DNA from 2 places in the Halanaerobaculum tunisiense genome. Region 1 is predicted to be linked to the other one. Evidence: riboswitches for the same ligand, from Rfam matches in the RefSeq annotation. Region 1 holds a riboswitch; the other holds the start of a gene.

Region 1 (4,351 bases):
TCTTCATCATCTACAATACCGCAAGCAAATTCAAGAGTTCCTTCAATTTGCCAAACTTGTTCGCCACAAAGTTCATCATTGTCATCATCATCTAGTTCATCGACCTCATCTACATTAGCCCCAATAACTCGAAGGGTACCATCTTCGCCAAGACAACTAGCACCACAACCTATACAAACAGGTACAAAGTCATCTTCCTCTAAATCAAAGTCTTCAGGATCAACACAGATTAAGTCTTCAGAGCAGACAGCTGCTTGAGAACCTGCTTCTGGAGCAGATTCACTAACTACACATAAACTTACTATGGTCTTAATACAGCCTCTGATTGCTAGTTGAGTTACTGCAATTTCTCCACAAGTTTCAGTTTCTAAGGCACAAGAGATTTCTAGACAATCAAAACAGCCGTCTACAAAATAAGCAGCTAGATCAAAGTTTTCCGCGATATAGTCTTCTTCATCATCGTCAGGTATCTCAAAACCTTCGGGGATAACTAAGGTGCAACAAAAAGGAATCTCTTCACAGTCTTCACATTCGTCTAAATCTGGATCTAAGTTGCCTTCGGGACAACTTCTATTTTGACTCATATTTCCTCCTCCTTTTAATAAAATGAAAGAAAAAGTGTGGGTTGCCCCACACTACTAATTAGTCATTTACAGGTGCACAAGCAAATTCAAGAGTTCCTTCAATTTGCCAAACTTGCTCGCCACAAAGATCATCATTGTCATCATTATCTAGTTCATCGACATCATCTACATTAGCCCCAATAACTCGAAGGGTACCATCTTCGCCAGGACAACTAGCACCGCAACCTACACAAACAGGTACAAAGTCATCTTCTTCCAAATCAAAGTCTTCAGGATCAACACAGATTAAGTCTTCAGAACAGACAGCTGCTTGAGAACCTGCTTCTGGAGCAGATTCACTAACTACACATAAACTTCCTATTGTTTTAATACAGCCTTTGATTGCTAGTTGAGTTACTGCAATTTCTCCACAAGTTTCAGTTTCTAAGGCACAAGGGATTTCTAGACAATCAAAACAGCCGTCTACAAAATAAGCAGCTAGATCAAAGTTTTCCTCGATATAGTCTTCTTCGTCATCGTCAGGGATCTCAAAACCTTCCGGAATAACTAAGGTGCAACAAAAAGGAATCTCTTCACAGTCTTCACATTCGTCTAAGTCTGGATCAGGAGTACCTTCAGTACAACCACCATTTACTTGTTGAATCTCTAAATCTTCTTCAGCCATTCTTTCTCCTCCTTGGTTTTTACTTGTTTTTAGTGCTGACTCTGCACGTTTTGTTGACTCATCTTCGTTTAGTAAATTTTGATTTGTTTCTTTAGAAGAAGGGTAAATGATTTCCATAGGTCCTACTATAGTTGTTTGATTGTCTTCAAACTGTTTGCTTTGTAATAAACTTTTTACATCTACAAAATCCATTCTATCCCTCCTGTTAAATTACTAATATATATTATGCAATTCAGGAGTGAACTGGGATTTATCTTTTTGTTAAATGGTCTTTTTTCCGATGAGTCACTATATAATATGGTGTATAGAAAAAAATGTTAATAATAGATTATATTTTTTGATAAGTATCATAATATCTTAATAAGAAAAGGAGGAAATAGATTATGAATGTTAGTTTTATTAAAAATCATTTGTTAGGAGTGGAGGTGACTATCTATACTATGGGAGGGCAAGTGATAACAGGGGAAATTATCGAAGGGTCCGCTGATAATGAACAAGAAATTGTAATTATTAAAGATGATACAGAAGACTATATAATTGTTAATGTCAATGCTATAGAGATGATTAAGTAGGGTTGACAGTTTTATTAAAGTATGTTACTATTATTTAAAATCAAATATTTGACTCTTATCAAGAGTGGTGGAGGGACTGGCCCAAAGATGCCCGGCAACCCCCAATAGGGAAGGTGCCAATTCTTGCAATACCTAAGTGTATTGAAAGATAAGAAGAGTAATTAACCTCTTCTTATAAGAAGAGGATTTTTTATTTTATAATCAAGGGAGGTATTACCAATGAGTAGTCGCGAAGAAGAGTATAGTTTTGAGACTAAGGCGTTACACGGAGGTTATGACCCCCAGGAAGATAGTAATAATTCAAGAGCAGTTCCTATCTATCAGACAACTTCCTATGAATTTGATGATGCAGATCATGCTGCCAGTTTATTTGCCTTAGAAGAAGAGGGGAATATCTATTCTAGGATTGGAAATCCTACTAATGCTGTGTTAGAAGAAAGATTAGCTAACTTAGAAGGAGCAGAAGCGGGATTAGCTACATCATCAGGTATGGCTGCTATTGATTTAACAGCTTTAACTTTGTCTGATGGACCTGGAGAGATTGTAGCTTCTAAATATATTTACGGCGGTACATATCATTTATTCTCCGAAACTTTACCTAAGTATGGAATTGAAACCAACTTTGTTGACCCTCATGAGATTAAAAATTGGGAACAAGCAATTACTGAAGATACTAAGTTCTTATACTTAGAATCTCCAGGTAATCCTACCTTAGATGTAGTTGATATTGCAGCTGTAGCTGAGTTAGCCCATGAACATAATTTAAAGTTAGTAGTTGATAATACCTTTAATACACCTTATCTTTGCCAACCACTTAAATTAGGTGCTGATATTGTAATTCATTCTACTACTAAGTATATTGGAGGCCACGGAAGTTCTATTGGGGGAGTGATAGTTGGCCCACAAGACTTTATTGCTAAAGCTAGAACAGAAGGATATCGGGATACTGGACCAGCTATGAGTCCTTTTAATGCTTGGTTATTTATCCAAGGGTTAGAAACACTATCTTTAAGAATGGAAAAACATTCTCAAAATGCTTTGAAAGTAGCTAGTTGGTTAGAAGATCATCCGCAAGTTAAATGGGTTAGATATCCCGGGTTAGAGAGTCATCCCCAACATCAGTTAGCTGCTAAACAACAACGAAATTTTGGAGGAATGGTCTGTTTTGGTATCCAAGGTGGCTTTGCAGCTGGTAAAGATTTAGTTAATAATGTTCAACTTTGTTCCTTATTAGCTAACATAGGAGATACAAGAAGTTTAATTATCCACCCTGCTTCTACTACCCATGAACAATTATCTGCAGAAGAACAACAAGATGCGGGAATTACTGAAGATTTAATTCGGGTTTCTGTAGGGATTGAAGATCCAGCAGATATTATTGCTGATTTAGAACAAGCTTTTACTCAAGTTAAGTAATTTAAGCCCCCATCTGGGGGCTTTTATAGTTTAGAAGGGAGTTAAATATTAACAAATGAGGTCTGAATATAAATTATTGTTAACGGGGAGTATCATTGCTATAATAAGTATATTAGTAGTTATAGTAGTATCTTTTCTCCAATCCAATCCTATAACTAGTTTCCAACTTAGTGATACTTTATTTATAGAGTTCTTATTATTATTTACTGCTGGAATTTTTCTTTATTGTAAAGATAAAGTTTTATTTAAATTTGGACAAAATAAGACTAAGGAAGAAAGGGATAAATCGCAACAAGGATTAAATTTGTTAATTATTAGTCTGCCTATATTTATTATCAGTATTGTAGTTTCTTTGTTTTAAATAATAGAGCTAAGCAGGATAAATCACAGGTTATATTTAAAGATGTATAAAGAGGAATTATAATATTTAGCTAGAAAGGATGATAGGATGTATCCCTTAAAATTTGAACCAGTTTATAAAGAAAAAATCTGGGGTGGTAGTGCTTTAGCTACTGAGTTTGGTAGAGATTTATCTAGTGATTCAATCGGAGAAAGTTGGGAAGTTGCTGCTCATAAGAATGGTAGTAGCCAAATAACTAATGGAGAGTTTGCTGGCCAAGAATTAATGGAGGTTATTGAACAAGCAGGGGTTAAAATCTTAGGAGAGGAAGCACAAGCAGAAGATTATCAAAAGTTTCCTTTGTTAATCAAGTTACTGGATGCTAATGATAAATTATCAGTTCAAGTTCACCCCGATAATGAATATGCAGCTAGGCAAGAAGAAGGAGAATTAGGGAAGACAGAAATGTGGTATGTACTTACTGCTGAAGAGGGTGCTAAGTTAGTTTATGGTATCCAACCTACAGTTACTAGAGAGAAATTTGCTGCTGATATTGAAGCTGGAGAATTAGAAGGGGATTTGGTAGAAGTTGAAGTGGAAGCTGGTGATGTTTTATTTATTCCTACTGGGACAGTTCATGCTATAGAAGAAGGGATTTTACTAGCTGAAATCCAACAGAATTCGGATACTACTTATCGAGTTTATGATTGGGATAGAGTAGGACAGGATGGAACATCGCGAGAATTACATATTGATTCTGCTTTGGATGTGATTG
Region 2 (4,351 bases), on a different contig from region 1:
GTTGTCTCAATTCCTTTAGGATTCTTTGGAGGAATTGGTTCCGCTTCTCAACAAGGGGTATTAGTTAAAGGAGGTAATTATTTAGAAGCCTTAAATAATGTTCAGACAGTTGTGTTGGATAAGACAGGTACTCTAACAGAAGGTGTCTTTGCTGTGACTAAGTTGGTTCCAGAAGAAGGTTGGTCAGAGGAAGAACTGTTAGAATTAGCTGCTCAGGTAGAGACTAATTCTAATCATCCAATTGCTGAATCAATCTTAGAAGCTTATGATGGAGCAGAAATCAGTAGTGAAGATATAGATAGTTATCAAGAAATTGCTGGTCATGGTTTAGATGTGGTTGTAGAGGAGAAGGAAATTTTAGCTGGGAATCATAAATTAATGGAAGCAGAAGGAATTAGTTATTCTTCGCCAGAAGAATCAGGAACAGTAATTCATGTAGCTTGCGATAGGAGCTATGTAGGTTATATTCTGATTAATGACCGGATTAAAGAAGACTCTGCCGAAGCAATTGCTGGCTTAAAAGAGCTTGGTGTAAAAAAAATAGTTATGTTAACAGGAGATAATCAGCAAGTAGCTAGCAGTGTAGCTGAGCAGTTGGATTTAGATCAGTATTATGCTGAATTATTACCAGATGATAAGCTAGCTGAAGTAGAGAACTTGCTTACAGACCAAAGTGATAGTGATAAGTTAGTTTTTGTAGGAGATGGTATTAATGATGCTCCAGTGTTGGCTAGATCAGATATTGGTGTTGCTATGGGAGGTTTAGGCTCTGATGCTGCTATTGAAGCAGCTGATGTTGTGCTGATGAAGGATCAACCATCTAGTTTAGTAGATGCTATTAATGTAGCTAATTTCACTCGGAAGGTCGTCTGGCAGAATATTATTCTAGCTTTAGGGATTAAAGGTATAGTGTTACTTATGGGGGCTTTTGGGATGGCTAGTATGTGGCAGGCAGTTTTTGCTGATGTAGGTGTAGCAGTTTTGGCTGTTTTAAATGCTATGCGGATTACAAGATCTGAATTTTAGATGAGTTCATTGGTTATTATATTTGATTATTAGCTATAATTTTTATATACTAAAAAAAGAATTCTTAATTAGGGGGATTAATAATGAAGAAGACATTTAAACCAGATGGTGTATGTGCTCAAGAAATTAAGTTTGAAGTCAATGATAGTGGAATTATTGAGGAAGTAGAATTCATAGGTGGTTGTAGTGGCAATTCAACTGGTATAGCAGCTTTAGTAGAAGGAGCTAAGGTAGAAGAGGTAGCAGCTAGATTAGAAGGAATTACTTGTAGAAATCAGACTTCTTGTCCTGATCAATTGAGTCAAGCTTTACAAGAGGTATTCTAAAACAGCTTGACTAGATCTTCCCTTGGATAGCTCTTGACAAGTTAAGACTCAACTGTTATGATATTTATAACTTAATTGAAATTTAATAGAAATCTCTTATCGAGAGAGGTGGAGGGACTGGCCCGATGAAGCCCAGCAACCAGTACTTACTTTTATAAGTACCCGGTGCTAATTCCTGCAGTTATTCCTGATAGATAAGAGGGGAGTTAATTAACCTCTTCTCTTATGGGAAGGGGAATTTTTATTTTAAATATAAATTAGTTAAATTTAGTAAATTAGAAGGAGTAGATATAGCTATGATTGAAGTTCAGAATCTAGATAAGATATATCACAGTGAAGAAGGTCCAGTTACAGCTTTAGAAGGAATTGATTTAGAAGTTACAGCAGGAGAGATTTTTGGAGTGATTGGCCCGAGTGGGGCTGGAAAAAGTACTTTAATTCGTTGTCTGAACTTACTAGAACGGCCAACAAGTGGCCAAGTTATTGTCGACGGAGAGGATTTAACAGAATTAAGCACATCGCAATTACGAAAGGCACGAAAAGAGATAGGAATGATCTTCCAAAACTTTAATCTGTTACAGTCACGTACAGTGGCAGAGAATGTAGCTTTTTGTTTAGAGATTGCTGGTAAAGGAAAGAGAGAAATAAATCCTAAAGTAGAGGAGTTATTAGAGTTAGTAGGACTGGCAGATAAGGCTGATAACTATCCTAGTCAGCTAAGTGGTGGTCAACAACAGAGAGTAGGGATCGCCCGTGCTTTAGCTAATGATCCTAAGGTGTTGTTGTGTGATGAGGCGACATCTTCTTTGGATCCAGAGACGACTCATTCGATTTTAGAGTTACTCCAAGATATTAATCACCAGTTAGGGATTACTATTGTATTAATTACTCATGAGATGGAAGTGATCAAAGAAATCTGTACTCAGGTAGCAGTCATAGAAGAAGGGAAGATTGTAGAACAAGGTGATATCCTTAATATCTTTACAGCTCCTCAAGAACCAGTAACTAAGAATTTTTTACAACGAGTAGTTAATGCTAATGTTCCCGAGGAGTTATTATCAAGAGTAACTGTTAATAATCCTGATCAAGGAAGATTAATCAAGATCAGCTTTACTGGTGATTCAGCTGGGGAACCGATAGTCTCTGATTTTGTCCATACTCATCAAGTTAATGCTAATATCTTATACGGTAATATTGATAAAATTCAGGGAACTCCTTTTGGAACTTTAATTATCGAGTTAACAGGAGATAGAGAGCAGATTAAAACAGGAATTGAAGATCTTCAACAACAGGAAAAAGTTAAAATTGAGGTGATTGAAGGTGCAGAATCTATTAGTTTATCTAACTAAAAATATGGGCTTATTATGGGCAGGAATCCAAGAGACTATTTATATGGTTGGTGTATCTATGTGTGTAGCTGTCTTATTTGGTATTCCTTTAGGAGTAGGGGTAGTGGTTACAGATAAAGAACATATTCTGGAGAATAAGTATTTGAATCTAATTTTGACTACTATTATTAATATTACTCGGTCAATTCCTTTTATTGTTTTAATGGTAGCCTTGATTCCCTTCACCCGTTTAGTTGTAGGGACTTCAGTTGGTACTACAGCTGCTATTGTTCCCCTTACTATAGCTGCTATTCCTTTTGTAGGTAGAATTGTAGAGAACTCGTTAAAAGGGGTTGATAATGGAGTTATAGAAGCTGCTCAATCTATGGGAGCTACTCCCTGGCAGATTATTAGTAAGGTTTTATTACCAGAGTCTTTACCATCTTTAACTTTAGGATTAACTATTACAGGGATTACTCTGATTGGTTTTTCAGCTATTGCAGGAGCAATTGGAGCCGGTGGCTTAGGTGATATTGCAGTTCGGTATGGTTATCATCGGTTTCAGACTGATGTTATGATCAAGACGATTATTTTATTAATTATTCTAGTCCAGTCAGTCCAAAGTTTTGGTAATTGGTTAGCTCAAAGATTAGATCATAGTTAAAGTTAGTTAACAGTTTACAATTTACAGTTAGAATAATTAGTAAATTATAGGTTTTTAATTAAAAATTTCAAACTGTAAATTATATAAAATGAGGAGGAGAGAAGATGAGAAAAAGAATTATTTTAGCAGTAGCTGTTCTATTGATAGCGACATTAGTAGTAGGTTGTGGAGGAAGTCAGGAAGCAACCCAGGAAAAAGAAAAATTAGTAATCGGGGCTACGCCAGCTCCCCATGCAAAGATTCTAAAGCAGGTAGTTAAACCTTTATTGGCTGAAGAGGGAATTGAATTGGAAGTCAAAGAATTTACTGATTATGTGACACCTAATCTTGCTTTAGATGACGGAAGTATTGATGCTAACTACTTCCAACATGTGCCTTATCTGAATAACTTTAAAGAAGAGCGAGACTTAGATTTAACTTATTTAACTAAAGTTCATTTAGAACCAATGGGCCTTTATTCCGAAGAAATTAGTGATCTTAAGGAGTTAGAGCCAGGATCTACAATTGCTATTCCTAATGATGCAACTAATGAAGGAAGAGCTTTATTACTATTAGAATCTGCTGATTTAATTGAGTTAAGTGATGAAGCTGGGCTAAAGGCTACTCCAGTTGATATAGTGGAGAATCCTAAGGATCTCCAATTTGATGAATTAGCAGCAGCTCAATTACCTAGAGTTTTAGGGGATGTTACAGCAGTAATCATCAATACTAATTATGCTTTAGAAGGCGATTTAGTTCCTACTGAAGATGCAGTTATTATGGAAGGAAGCGATTCTCCATATGGAAATGTTTTAGCAGTTAGGAGCGAAGATAAGAATAATAAGTTACTTAAAAAATTAGCTGCTGCTCTTACTTCTCAAGAAGTAAAAGATTATATCCAAGAGGAATATGAGGGAGCAATTGTGTCAGTATTTTAACTTAGTTAAGCATGCCTTGCTACAAAGGCATGCTTTTTACTTTAGGTGATTGATGTAAATTCTACCTAGCAAAAACATGTTTACCAATTC

The links. A riboswitch is a leader RNA that binds a small molecule or an ion and turns the genes downstream of it on or off. The one in region 1 is predicted to bind S-adenosylmethionine.
Region 2: it holds a riboswitch for S-adenosylmethionine, as region 1 does, so the genes downstream of both, ACYQ3D_RS09370 (methionine ABC transporter ATP-binding protein) here and ACYQ3D_RS08815 (O-acetylhomoserine aminocarboxypropyltransferase/cysteine synthase family protein) in region 1, are expected to answer to the same signal.

Annotation. Positions count from the first base shown of each region.
Region 1 is NZ_BAAHYI010000009.1:23,560-27,910, forward strand. Features, by position in the region: gene ACYQ3D_RS08800 (hypothetical protein) at 1-584, opposite strand, end outside; gene ACYQ3D_RS08805 (hypothetical protein) at 643-1,440, opposite strand; gene ACYQ3D_RS08810 (DUF6897 domain-containing protein) at 1,632-1,820, shown strand; SAM riboswitch class I at 1,873-1,975, shown strand; gene ACYQ3D_RS08815 (O-acetylhomoserine aminocarboxypropyltransferase/cysteine synthase family protein) at 2,040-3,236, shown strand; gene ACYQ3D_RS08820 (hypothetical protein) at 3,292-3,597, shown strand; gene ACYQ3D_RS08825 (type I phosphomannose isomerase catalytic subunit) at 3,685-4,351, shown strand, end outside.
Region 2 is NZ_BAAHYI010000010.1:33,727-38,077, forward strand. Features, by position in the region: gene ACYQ3D_RS09360 (heavy metal translocating P-type ATPase) at 1-1,026, shown strand, start outside; gene ACYQ3D_RS09365 (TIGR03905 family TSCPD domain-containing protein) at 1,110-1,352, shown strand; SAM riboswitch class I at 1,446-1,553, shown strand; gene ACYQ3D_RS09370 (methionine ABC transporter ATP-binding protein) at 1,649-2,701, shown strand; gene ACYQ3D_RS09375 (methionine ABC transporter permease) at 2,706-3,344, shown strand; gene ACYQ3D_RS09380 (MetQ/NlpA family ABC transporter substrate-binding protein) at 3,449-4,261, shown strand; gene ACYQ3D_RS09385 (cell wall hydrolase) at 4,323-4,351, opposite strand, start outside.